DNA from 3 places in the Plantactinospora soyae genome. Region 3 is predicted to be linked to each of the others. Evidence: riboswitches for the same ligand, from Rfam matches in the RefSeq annotation. Region 3 holds a riboswitch; each other region holds the start of a gene.

Region 1 (4,369 bases), 2.7 Mb from region 3:
CAGGTTGCCGGCGAGCTGGTCCACCCGGGTCTGGTCGGTCACCGGGCGGGCCCGGCCAGCCACGTAGGCCTCGTCGTCGCTGTCCTCCGGTGGGAACGAGTGCAACGCGTAGCGGCCGTCCCGTTCGAGATCACGGCGCTTGGGCGAGTCGACCACGAAACAGAACATCCCCTCGTCGGTGATGACCGGGGAGACCGGGTGCACGCGCGGCCCACCATCGGCGCGCACGGTCGCCAGGTAGCCGAGACCCGGCCCGTACTGCTGGATGAGGACGCGGATCGCGTCGGCGAGACGGGGCTCGTCGGAGGCGAATTCGGACCAGGATGCCATGGGAACATTCTATCGAACATATGTTCGATCACCTACCCCGACCCGCACTTCGGCAGGTCACGGCCGAGCCCGGTCCGGGAAGTCGCTAAGGTGGCACGGTGCTGCTCTCTGACCACGACCTAGTGATCGAGATCAAGGCGGGCACCCTCGCGCTTGAGCCCTTCGAACCCGCGCTGATGCAGCCGTCGAGCATCGACGTACGTCTGGATCGCCTGTTCCGAGTCTTCAACAACCACCTCTACACCCACATCGACCCGGCGATCCAGCAGGACGAGCTGACCTCGCTGGTCGACGTGCCGGACGGCGAGCCGTTCGTGCTGCACCCCGGCGAGTTCGTGCTCGCGTCGACCCTTGAGGCGATCTCGCTCGGCGACCAGCTCGCCGGCAGACTGGAGGGCAAATCCAGTCTGGGCCGGCTCGGGTTGCTCACCCACTCGACCGCGGGCTTCATCGACCCCGGGTTCTCCGGTCACGTCACCCTGGAGCTGTCGAACGTCGCCAACCTGCCGATCAGGTTGTGGCCCGGGATGAAGATCGGTCAGCTCTGCATCTTCCGACTCTCGTCGCCGTCCGCGCACCCGTACGGCTCGGCCGTCTACGGTTCGCGCTACCAGGGGCAGCGCGGACCGACCCCGAGCCGTTCGTGGCAGAACTGGCACACCTGGCCCACCCGCTGAGGCCCGCCTACAGCGTCCCGGACGCCGCCAGGCGGAGTTGACCCGACCGGAGCACGCCGCGGGCTCGTACGGCCCGCCCGAGAAGGACAGAACCCCCGCCGCATGGTTGCGACGGGGGTTCTTCCGCGTACAACTCGGTCTTCCGGGTCCCTCCTCCGGTCGACCGATCGGACTGAATCAGCCAGGTCTGCCGAAGCTGTGGATCTCGCCGTCGTCCATCCGCTTCATCTTGACCGGTTCGCCGGCCCGGGAGGCGTGCACGATCCAACCGCCTCCGACGTACATTCCGACGTGGCTGAGGTCGGCGTAGTAGAAGACCAGGTCGCCGGGGCGGAGTTCGGAGCGGCTGACCGACTTGACCTTGCCCCGCTGGGCGCGGGCGTTGTGCGGCAGCGAAACACCGCCCTTGGCCCAGGCGGCCAGGGTCAGGCCGGAGCAGTCGTACGAGCTCGGGCCTTCGGCACCCCACACGTACGGCTTGCCGATCTGCTGGCAGGCGAACTTGACCGCCTTGCCGGCGTTGCCACCCGGGTAGGTGGCCGGGCAGGGCGCCGGGGCGAGCGGACCGGCGGAACCGTTGCCGTACGCCTGGATCCGCAGCTTCTGCAGCTTGTCGACCTCGGCGTCGATTTCCTTCTTCTTCTTGGCCAGCTCGGCCTCGGTCTTGGTGAGCTGGTTGACCAGGGTGTCCAGCGGGCGCTTCTGGGCGTCGTACTTGTCCCTGAGGTCGATCACCGCCTGCACGTCGCGCTGCTGCTGACGGGCGAACTGGTCGAGCACCGAGAGTTGGCCGACGAGCGCGGCCGGCGACTTGTTGGTCAGCAGGGCGTTGAGCGACGAGGCCTTGTCGCCCTTGTACGCCTCCACCGCGAACTCGCTCACCCGGTCCATCGCGGCGTCGATCTGCGACTGGAGCGGGGCGATCTTGTTCCGCAGGGTCTTGGCCTGGGCCTTCTTCGCGGTCAGGTCCTGCCGGGTGGCGTTGTGCTTCTCGACGACCGGCTCCAGCTTGCGCCAGGCGGTGTCGATCTGCTTTTCGATCTCGGCCACCGTGGGTTCGGCGAGGGCCGGCGTGGTGCCCACGAACAGCACGGCGACGCTGGCCAGCACGGCGAATGCGGCGGCGAGAATGGACCTTCGCAAAGGCGGTGTCGCCGTCCCTTGGCCAGTCGAAACCGACCGGAGGGAGGGCGACCGCGGGGCAGGGGCAGCCACCGGGGTCCGTACTCCTTCTTCCGTAAGCCCGCCTACCGGGTTAGCTGACGGGTTCGGGCGGGAAGAGATTCGCCCTACCGCTGACGCGCGGATTCACCCCATGGTGCCCGGGTCCCCGGTTCGCTGATTCTCGACGATTCGGCGGTGTAGAGACGTCGCCGCCCGGATGGGCGGCAGGCCGTCGTCTCCGACGGTCCCCAACATTAGAGAAGCCTGTTATTCAAACGCAACCCATGATTCGAGTCGATTCGTTATGTATCTGGACGCTCGCTGAGGGTGCGAGCGAACAGGTGTCCGAACGCCCTGGGAAATAGGTGAAGATTTCCTACATCGCGGTGAGCCTGACCGGCAGCTATTGACGGACGCCGGTCCCGGGTGGAGGGTGATCTTCAAGCCCACCCCCGGCGAATGGAGGTTCGATGCCTCGAACGACAATGCCGTTGAGCAGGAGAATCGCGCTCGGCACCGCCATGGTCGGCGCCGTCGCACTGGTGCCGTCCGGCCCCGCGCCGGCGGCCGCCCCGGCGTCCGACGGCCGGCAACAGGAGTACGCCGCCGCCGCGACCGAGTTCGGCGTACCCGAGAGCGTTCTACTCGGCGTCTCCTATCTGGAGTCCCGTTGGGACACCAACGCCGGCACGCCGAGCACCAGCGGCGGGTACGGCCCGATGCACCTCACCGACGCCGAGTACCTGCGCGGGTTGCCCGCAGCACCGCACGAGCACGGCGAGGACCGGCGCGGTGACAGTGCCCGGCCCGCCGCAGCCGCGCACCCCAGCGCGCCCGAGCGGACTCCCACCGACAGGGCGACCGCGCCACCGGCCGCTCCGGGGGCGCAGACCCTCGACGCCGCCGCCGCGCTGACCGGGGTCGACGAACGGGCACTGCGCACCGAACCGGCGGTGAACATCCGGGGCGGGGCGGCGCTGCTCGCGTCGTACCAGAAGGCGCTCGCCGGACCGACCGGCCGGACCAGCGACCCCGCGGCCTGGTACGGCGCGGTGGCCCGGTACGCCGGCAGCGACAGCGCCGACGCGGCACGTACCTTCGCCGACGAGGTGTACCGGACCGTCACCGAGGGTGCGGCCCGGACCACCGACGACGGCCACCGGATCGTCCTGGCCGCCCACCCCGGACTCGTTCCGGCCCGGTCCTGGCTGGACCGGCTCGGCCTGCGCAAGCCCGCCCGGCCGGACGGGCTGGAGTGCCCGCGCGACATCTCCTGCGAGTGGATCCCCGCGCCCTACCAGGCGTTCGGGGCCGGCGACTACGGCAACCACGACCTGTCCGACCGGCCGGCACGACAGAAGATCGAGTACATCGTCATCCACGACACCGAGGGGAGCTACGACACCACGCTCCGGCTGGTGCAGGATCCCACCTACGTGAGCTGGCAGTACACGCTGCGTTCGGCGGACGGGCACATCGCGCAGCACGTGAAGGCGAAGGACGTCGCCTGGCACGCCGGCAACTGGTACGTCAACGCCAAGGCGATCGGGCTGGAACACGAGGGCTTCGCCGCCCAGGGCACCTGGTACACCGAGGCGATGTACCGGACCTCGGCCAAGCTGGTCCGCCACCTCGCCGACCGGTACGACATCCCGCTGGACCGCCAGCACATCATCGGTCACGACAACGTGCCCGGGATCCTGCCGGCCAACGTCCGGGGCATGCACTGGGACCCGGGGCCGTACTGGGACTGGTCGCACTACTTCGACCTGCTCCGCTCCCCGTTCTGGAGCACCGGCACGTCCCGCACCGGCCTGGTCACCATCGACCCGGACTTCGCCACCAACCGGCCGGCCTTCACCGGCTGCGACGCGGCCGGCGTACCGTGCCCGGCGCGCGGCTCGTCGTCGGTGATCCTGCGCAGCGCCCCGGCCGCCGGCGCGCCACTGGTGAACGACATCGCACTGCGCCCCGACGGCACCCCGAACACGATGCACATCTCCGACCACGGGGCGCGGGCCTCGGCCGGCCAGACGTACGCGGTCGCCGGCCGGCAGGGCGACTGGACCGCGATCTGGTACCTCGGGCAGAAGGCCTGGTTCCACAACCCGACCGCGAACCCGAGCGCGAAATGGTCGATCGGACTCGTCGCGACGCCGAAACCGGGTCGGGCGACGATCCCGGTGTACGGCAGGGCG
Region 2 (4,369 bases), 4.6 Mb from region 3:
GCGGCCCGCGAGCGGGCGGCGACACGAGCGGCGGCACGGCCGGACGGCGACACGAGCGGCGACACGGCCGGGGGTCAGCCCCGCGGGCCGTCGCGCGGGTACCCGCGAATCACCGGGCGGGTGTCGACGGCCGGCGGGTTCAGGCCGCGAGCGCGGTGCGCAGCAGGTCCAGGGTTTCGGCGTCGAAGGCGATCAGGCGGATCCGGGACACCTCCGTCGGCGTCGACCGGAGCGTCGTGACCGCGATCCGGGCCGCCTGCTCCGGCGGAAACCCGTACACCCCGGTGGCGATGGCCGGAAAGGCGACGCTGCCGGCACCCAGCTCGTCGGCGACGGCCAGGCAGCGGCGGTAGCAGGAGGCCAGCACCCCGGCCTCGCCGTACCGGCCGCCTTCCCAGACCGGGCCTACGGTGTGGATGACGTGCCGGACCGGCGGATCCAGGTCGAACGCCGGGGTCGCCATCGCCTCACCGGGTGGGCACGGCCCGATCTTCCCACCCGCCTCGGCGAGCCGGCGGCCGGCCGCCCGGTGGATCGCGCCGTCCACCCCGCCACCGCCCAGCAGCGACTCGTTGGCCGCGGTCACGATGGCGTCCACGTTCTCCGTGGTGATGTCGCCGAGTACGACGTCGATCGTGGTCATGTGCCGATGGTGCCAGTCAACCGCCGACGGCGCGCGTCACCACGAGGTTCCATGACAGAGTCGCTCGGCGCTCGGCGGTTCGACCTGGAGGGTGGCGTGTTCGATGCCGAAGTCGTCGTGCAGGTGTCGACGGGCCGCCGCCAGTACCGCCGCCACGTCGGCACCCTCGCCCAGGTTCAGGTGCGCCGAGGCCACCTCCATCCCGGAGGTGAGGGTCCAGACGTGCAGGTCATGCACCTCGGTCACCCCGTCCAGGCCGGCCAGCCGCTCCCGGACCAGGGCGACCTCGACGTGCGCCGGCGCGGCCTGCACCAGTACCCGACCGGCTGCCAGCGCGAGCTTCCAGGTCCGGGGCAGGATGAGCAGACCGACCACGACGGCGACGATCGGGTCCGCGTACCGCCAGCCGGTCGTGGCGATGACCGAGGCGGCGATGATGACGCCGACCGAACCGAGGAGGTCACCCAGCACCTCCAGGTAGGCGCCGCGCAGGTTGATGCTCTCCTTGGCCCCGCTACGCAACAGCAGGAAGGCCACCACGTTCACGGCCAGGCCGCCGACGGCGACGACCAGCATCGGCCCGGCCGCCACCTCGGGCGGATCGTCAAACCGGCGGACCGACTCCACCAGTACGAAGATCGCCACTCCGGAGAGCAGCACCGCGTTCGCCAGCGCGGCGAGCACCTCCAGGCGGTACAGCCCGAAGGTGCGCTGTGGATCGTTCGACGCGCGGCCGGCGGCGATGATCGCCGCGAGTGCCATGCCGATGCCCAGTACGTCGGTGAACATGTGTCCGGCGTCCGAGAGCAGCGCGAGCGAGCCGGTCAGCCAGGCGGCGACGGCCTGCACCACCATATAGACGGCCAACATCCCGAAGGCCAACCAGAGCGGTCGGCGATGCCGCTCCCCCGCCCACGCCTGCGGAGTTGCGTGCGCGTGTCCGGCGCCCATCTGTGGCCCCCTCCCCGGGCCGGCCCCCGCCGTCCCGGGAAACAACGTATGCGGACATCGCTATGTATGCAAGTTGAAAGTGGATGTCACCACGCAACCGCCCCGCCACCCGGAGTGGGTGGCGGGGCGGTTGCGGTTGGTACGGGGTGTTGCGTGCGATCGCTTACAGCATCGACATGTGCACGTGGTCGGTGTGGTCACTCGGACCGCTGTACGACTTCCAGCCGGTGGCCGGGAACCAGATCTCCTTGTACCAGATCACGTAAAGGATGCCCAGCCTGTCGGCGTTGCGGACCAGGAAGGCGGTAAGGTCGTTGCCGTACTTCATCTGATCGTCGTTCGCGGCCCGACTGAAGCCGGAGTTCTTCAACGACCAGTCACAGGCCCGACCCTTGGGATGCTCGAAGGGGCCGCCGTCGCGGTGGCAACCGACGAACCTCTTGAAGCCCGCCCGCCGAACCTCGTTGTACGCGTGCAGGGTCCGGGACGTGACGCATCCGTTGGTGGTCGGATCGTCCCTGTTGCATCCCTCCCCCGGGAAGCCGTCCGCCATCCCCGGCCCCGGCCGGGCGACCGCCGACTTGGCGTCCACGAGGCCCCGGTCGGGGCGCGACCTGCCGCCGACCAGCGAGAGGGCCTTCTCGGCCTCCTGCCGCTGCTTCTTGATGATCTTTTCCTGCGCGGCCTGCTTGGCGACCTCGGCGTCGACCGCCGCCTTGGTCTGGCTGACCTGCTCACGCGCCTGGTTCAGGGCCCGGAGCTTCTGATTGTTGAACAGGTTCAGCTCGTCCAGCGCGGCGGCCCGGTCGACGAACGAGTCGGTCGAGGCGCTGTTCAGCAACATCGACACGGCACTGAGCTTGCCGCTGCGGTACGACTCAGCGGCGATCTTGCTCGCCTCCGGAGCGAGCGCCGCCAGCCTGGCCTCCGCCTTTTTGAGGTCTCCGGCGAGCTGCGACTGCCGCTGCCTGGACTTCTTGACCGCGGCCTGGGCCTCCGCGTACCGCCTACCAGTGGTGGCGAGTACGTCACCGAGGATCGGCGAGTCGACGTCCTCCTTGGGAGCCGCCGGCTTCGGTGAGGCCGGCGCCGCCGACGCTGCCGACGGAACCACGATCAGTGCTGCGGCGGTGAGCAGTGCCAGGGCAGTCGCCAGCGATCGGCGTAGGGGTGCCCTCACATGTATCCCTTCCGTCGGCCGCCGACCGGGTTAGCTGACGGGTTCGGGATGGAAGAGGTCCCTACCGCTCGCGCGGATTCACCCCACGTGCTTGGGTCCCCGGTTCGCCGGGTGGCGATTAGGCGGCGATCAGCGCCGGCACCACGTGGTATCCGGCGACTATGAACGGCAGACAGCATACCTGGTTTCACTTCCAGAATGGCAAGACCCGATTGGCGACAAAAGCGTTGTCAGTCAACAACTATCAGTAATCATGGCGTGGCAGATCCATCGAAGAACATCCTTTGAGTCGCCGTTATCGACATACTGCTGTCGGCTATTTACCTAGCGCATGGACGGCAACCCGCCGACCGCTCCGAGAGATGTCCTATTTGACCGGTCGACGATTACCGACCACCTGCGACAAACCGCAGGTCAGAGCGGTTTGAGGCGGCAGGTCGACGGATCCACGGCCGGAGGTCGGCGACCGGGCGGCGACCGCGACTACCGCCGCCGCAGCGCCGCGGCGCCGAGCACCGCGCCGACGGTCGCGGCGGCGACCAGCCCGGCGGCGAGCAGACCCCGGTGCTGCGACAACCACAGTTGTGGACTGCGCGCCCCGGACCGCCGGTCGAACGAGCCGTGCGCTCCCGGGTCCACCCCACCGCCGTCGTCCAGCGGGTGCCACAGGTTGCTCGGCCGGTCTGGATCGGCCGGCTGGTCGGTCTGCTGCCCCGAGTAGCCCGAGCGGGCCAGATAGCGATCGAGCAGGCCGGGTACGCACCGGTTGGCCAGGATGGTGCCGACGGTGGAGGCACCCACCCAGTACTCCCGGCGCTGCGGTCTGTCGGCCGCGTAGACGATGGCCTGGGCGGCGACCTCGGGCTGGTAGATCGGTGGCACCGGCTGGGGCCGGTTACGCAGCCGGGACAGCACCCAGTCGAACTGCGGGGTGTTCACCGCCGGTAGGTGCACCATGGTCACGCGCACCGGACTGCGATCGTGCAGAAGTTCACAGCGTAGCGACTCGGTGAAGCCGACGATCGCGTGTTTAGCGCCACAATAGGCGGACTGTAGCGGAATCGACCGGTACGCCAGTGCGGATCCCACCTGCACGATGGTGCCGGACCCCGGGGCACCATCCGCCGGAGCGCGGCCTGGGTGCCGTACACGTAACCGAGATAGCAGACCTCCGTCACCCGGCGGAACTCCTCCGGACCGATCTCCGAAAACGGCGCGAACACCGACGCGAAAGCGTCGTTCACCCAGAGATCGATCGGTCCGAGTTCACTCGTCGCCCGGTCGGCCGCCGCCTCCACCTGGGAATGGTCCGACACGTCGGTCTCGATCGGCAGCGCGACGCCCCCGTTGGCCCGTACGTCCTCGGCGGCGGCACGCAGCCCCGTTCCGCCCCGGGCCAGCAGGGCAAGTCGCATTCCCCGTCGGGCCAGCAGACGTGCCGTGGCCCGGCCCACTCCCGCGCTCGCTCCGGTGATCACCGCCACCCCCGGCGCAGGTCGGGCACGCATCCGTCGTCTCCTCTGTCCATCCTGGCCGCCGGACCCCTCGCCGCCGGGGACCAGCTCGCGCCACACCGGGCCCCGGCCCCGCCCCGG
Region 3 (4,369 bases):
GGCCTGGCCGGCCCTGATCCTCACCGTGCTGGTCGGTGCGGTCTGTGCCGGGGGCGCGATCGCGCCGATCGCGCTGCGGCGACTCCGGCCGTCGGCCGGGCAGAGCCCGGTCACCCAGGCGCTCCGCCGGCACCAGCCCGAGTTCCTGCTCTACTTCTCCGCCCCGCCCGGGTCGGAGTACCAGGTCATGATGTGGCTGCCGTACCTGGAACGGATCGGCCGGCCGTTCATGGTGCTGCTGCGCGAGCCGAACTTCCTGGCCCCGGTCGCGGCCGCCACCAGCGCGCCGGTCGTGGTCTGCCCGACGCCGCGCTCGATCGACGAGGCGTTGGTGCCGAGCCTGCGGGTGGCGTTCTACGTCAACCACGGCGCCAAGAACAGCCACTCGATCCGGTTCGCCCACCTCACGCACATCCAGTTGCACCACGGCGACAGCGACAAGGCGCCGAGCGCAAACCCGGTCTCGGCGATCTTCGACAAGATCTTCGTCGCCGGCCAGGCGGCGATCGACCGGTACGCCCGCAACGGCGTGGTCATCCCGAGGGAGAAGTTCGCGATCGTCGGCCGGCCGCAGGTGGAGTCGATCGCCGTCACCCGGGAGCCCATCCGGGAGCGGGCCGAGAAGGTGGTGCTCTACACCCCGACCTGGACCGGGCACCACGCCGACGTCGACTACTGCTCGCTGCCGGTCGGCGAGACCCTGGTCCGCGGGCTGCTGGACCGGGGCACGACGGTCATCCTCCGGGCGCACCCGTACACCTCGCAGAATCCGGCGTCGGCCCGGCAGCTCGCCCGGCTCGAACAGGTACTCGCCGAGCACCGGGCCGCCACCGGTCGGCAGCACGTCTTCGGCGCCGACGCGGCCCGGAAGATGACGCTGGTCGAGTGCGTCAACCGGTCGCACGCGCTGGTGTCGGACGTCTCCGCGGTGATCTCCGACTACCTCTACTCCGGCAAGCCGTACGCGGTCACGGACCGGGTCGGTGAGGGCGAGCAGTTCGTGCAGAGCTTCCCGCTGGCCGGGTCTGGTTACGTACTGCGCTCCGACATGTCCAACCTGGACGATGTGCTGGACCAGTTGCTCGGCACCGATCCGCTGGAGGAGACCCGCTGGCAGACCCGGACCCGGTATCTGGGCGACTTCCCGGCGCAGACGTACGCCGACGGGTTCCTCGACGAGGCCCGCCGGCACCTCGACGCCGGAGCGGGGGCGTCGGCGGTACCGGCACCCCGGCCCGCGCCTGTGCCATGATCCGGACGTGAGGATGATCAGGGCCACTCACGATCGTGACGAACTCGCCGACCTGCTACGCCGCGACCCGCACCTGCACGCGTACGAACTCGGCGACCTCGACGACTTCTACTGGCCGTACACCAGTTGGTACCGGCTCGGCGACGCGGTGGCGCTGGTCTACCACGGCGGCGACACCCCGGTCCTGCTGGCGCTCGACCGCTCCCCGCAGGCCCTGGCCGAGCTGCTGACCGCGCTCGTCCCGCTCCTGCCACGGCGCTTCGACGCACACCTGTCGCCGGGCGGGGAGGAGGTGCTGGCCCGACACTTCGGCCTCGAGCCGCGCGGCCCGCACCTGAAGATGGCCCTCACCGACGCCGGCAGGCTGGACCGGGTGGCGGCGGCCGGCGAGGTGCTCGGCCCCGCCGACGTACCCGAGTTGGCCGCGCTGTACGCGGCGGCCTACCCGGACAACTGGTTCGACCAGCGGATGATCGGGACCGGCCAGTACGTCGGGGTACGTCGCGACGGCGAACTGCTCGCGGTGGCCGGGGTGCACGTCTGGTCGCCCAAGTACCGGGTGAGCGCGCTGGGCAACGTCACCACCCACCCGTCGGTCCGGGGGCAGGGACTGGCCACGGCGGCGGTGGCGGCGCTCTGCCGACGGCTGCTGGACACGGTCGACCAGGTGACCCTGAACGTCAAGGCGGACAACGTCGGCGCGATCGCGCTGTACCGGCGGCTCGGGTTCACCCCGATCGCCGAGTACGGGGAGTTCGTCGTCGCCGGCGACCCGCCCCCGACGACCGCCTGACGGCCGGCCGGGGCCGGTACGGGCTGCCTGACGGGATGGTCGGGGCCGGTACGGACTGACCCGGGGCCGGTACGGGGGTTGTCGACGCCGCAACGACGTCCGCCGGCCCCACCTCGACCGTCCGCGTCGGCACGGGACGCACGGACGGACGAGGGGGACCGGCGGACGGAGACCGAACCGGCGTTACGGGGTCAGGACGAGTAGCCTCGGCTGGCCGCCCAGTTCGCCAGGTCGATGGTGGTCATCCAGTAGGTGCTGTCGTCGCCCGGGATGGCCGGGTCGGCGATCTTCACCGTACGTCCGTTGTCGCGGTAGCCGACCACGGTCAGGTAGTGGCCACCGGGGTAGCTGTGCCAGCCTCCGTCGACATCCGTGGCCGAGCCCGCGATGTTGGCCACCACGGCGTACCCGTTGCTGACCGCGTGTACGACATCGGCCTGGAGCTGGTCCATCTCGGCCCGGCTCGCCGCCCCACCGGAGAGCATGGTGCTCCGGTAGAAGTCGGTCCCGATGACCTTGTTGAGCACCCGGGTGGTGTCCTGGGCCGAGTTGGTTCCGCTCATGGTGGTGCCGAGGTCACCGGCCACCTCGTCCTGGCTCGGCCGCTCGTCGCGGACGGTCAGGGCGATCCGGGTGGCCGCCGGCCCGCAGTACCAGCCGTTGATCTGGGCCTGGAACTGGTAGTCGAGCACCTTGCTCGCGGGCGGAGCCGGTCGCTTGCTCGGGGTGCTGGTCGGAGCCGTCTTCGCCGCGCTCGACGCCGCACGGGTCGGTTCGGCGGTCGCCGGGTCCGACGGGCTGGCCGGTGCGGCGGTCTCCGGTGCGGTCGGCTGCGGCGCCTCGGTCTGGCCGGTCTGGCCGGCGGTCCGGCCCAGTTCCGCGACGGCCACGGCCGCGGTGCCGGTGGGCGTCGTGGACTGCCCGGTCGAAGCCAGCGCGACGCCGGTGGTGGACGCCGCCGCGGCGACCACGGCCGCGGCGAGCGCGAGCCGGTTACGTCGTCCGGACGTGGCATTTCTGAGCCGTTGGTAAACGGGATGGTTCAACGTATCCTCCAGGGAAATACGCATTACCGGTCAGGTGAATTCGACCGGTGACGCGTCGTTTCTATCCGCTGTCGAGAATGCGACGCGATGCCGCGCGTATCAGCGCGGAAACAGTTCTTCCGACCTGGCCGCCAAAGGCACACCGAGGTGTGCCGGGCCTGGGGCATCCGCTACCGGGGTAGCGGCCCGGCACCGGGGCCGGACGGCTTCCCGGGGGCCGGAAGGCTCACCGGGGCCGGCAGCCCAGCCGTTCTCGCGTCACAAACCGCTATCTGGCCGGGGTCAGCGACCCGCTTCGGGCGCAGGGGCCGGGGGCAGGGGCACGGCGACCGGAAGCCGGCGCGCGGTGAGGCGAGTGAGCTGGGGGAATGGGCCGGAGCCCGGGGGGTACGGCACGAACATGTTCTCCTTCCGACTCCGCCTACCGGGTTAGCTGACGGATTCGGGCGGGAAGGCCGCCCTACCGCGGGCCGGTGGCTCGCGGATTCACCCCAGATAACTGTGGGTCCCCGGTTCGTGACTGAACGACTCGGCGGGTCTGTTCCGGTGTCACCCGCGTGGCAACCAAAGGGCCGGACCAGACTCGCCGACATTACTGGCCCGGTTCCGTCGGTGCCAACCCCTCTCAGCAGCGAAAACAGTGACCGACGCCCCGTTTTCGCCGGATCGGGCCCCGCCCCGGGGCGGCAGCGGGTCGTACGGATAAAGCAGCATGATCATGTACGCGTACGGTATGACGGAAATGAGCGGGTTAGCCCGGTGGTCCGCCCGTGGGACGAGGACTCCAGGAGGCTCTTTCCGATGACAACGGTGCACGAAGCGACCTACGACCTGCTCCGTTCCCTCGGCCTGACCACCGTGTTCGGCAACCCCGGGTCAACCGAGGAGCCATTCCTGAAGAACTTTCCGGCCGACTTCAGCTACGTACTGGCCCTACAGGAGGCCTCGGCGGTCGCGATGGCGGACGGCTACTCCCAGGCGAGCGGACGGCCCGTACACGTCAACCTGCACACCGCCCCCGGCACCGGAAACGGAATGGGCAGCCTCGTCACCGCCTGGCACAACAAGACGCCGATGATCGTCAGCGCCGGCCAACAGACCCGGACGATGACTTTGTTCGAACCGATGCTGACGAATGTGCGCCCGACCCAGTTACCCGAGCCGTACGTCAAATGGAGCCATGAACCACTGCGCGCCCAGGACATCCCGGAGGCATTCATGCGGGCGTACGCCACCGCCGTACAGGCGCCGGCCGGCCCGGTCTACCTGTCGCTGCCG

Evidence for each region. Region 3 has a riboswitch for cyclic di-AMP ahead of H4W31_RS21345 (C39 family peptidase). Riboswitches for the same ligand answer to the same signal wherever they lie in the genome.
Region 1: linked by a shared signal. The riboswitch ahead of H4W31_RS09275 (C40 family peptidase) and the one ahead of H4W31_RS21345 (C39 family peptidase) in region 3 are both predicted to bind cyclic di-AMP.
Region 2: linked by a shared signal. The riboswitch ahead of H4W31_RS00685 (coiled-coil domain-containing protein) and the one ahead of H4W31_RS21345 (C39 family peptidase) in region 3 are both predicted to bind cyclic di-AMP.

The regions. Positions count from the first base shown of each region.
Region 1 covers NZ_JADBEB010000001.1:2,081,271-2,085,639, reverse strand. Annotated here, with positions in the region: gene H4W31_RS09285 (pyridoxamine 5'-phosphate oxidase family protein) at 1-330, opposite strand, end outside; gene dcd (dCTP deaminase) at 429-1,007, shown strand; gene H4W31_RS09275 (C40 family peptidase) at 1,185-2,150, opposite strand; cyclic di-AMP (ydaO/yuaA leader) riboswitch at 2,235-2,376, opposite strand; gene H4W31_RS09270 (N-acetylmuramoyl-L-alanine amidase) at 2,642-4,369, shown strand, end outside.
Region 2 covers NZ_JADBEB010000001.1:160,982-165,350, forward strand. Annotated here, with positions in the region: gene H4W31_RS00675 (O-acetyl-ADP-ribose deacetylase) at 140-643, opposite strand; gene H4W31_RS00680 (cation diffusion facilitator family transporter) at 680-1,594, opposite strand; gene H4W31_RS00685 (coiled-coil domain-containing protein) at 1,758-2,774, opposite strand; cyclic di-AMP (ydaO/yuaA leader) riboswitch at 2,778-2,909, opposite strand; partial or broken gene H4W31_RS00690 (SDR family oxidoreductase) at 3,258-4,282, opposite strand.
Region 3 covers NZ_JADBEB010000001.1:4,795,537-4,799,905, reverse strand. Annotated here, with positions in the region: gene H4W31_RS21355 (CDP-glycerol glycerophosphotransferase family protein) at 1-1,252, shown strand, start outside; gene H4W31_RS21350 (GNAT family N-acetyltransferase) at 1,266-2,045, shown strand; gene H4W31_RS21345 (C39 family peptidase) at 2,237-3,091, opposite strand; cyclic di-AMP (ydaO/yuaA leader) riboswitch at 3,495-3,636, opposite strand; gene mdlC (benzoylformate decarboxylase) at 3,893-4,369, shown strand, end outside.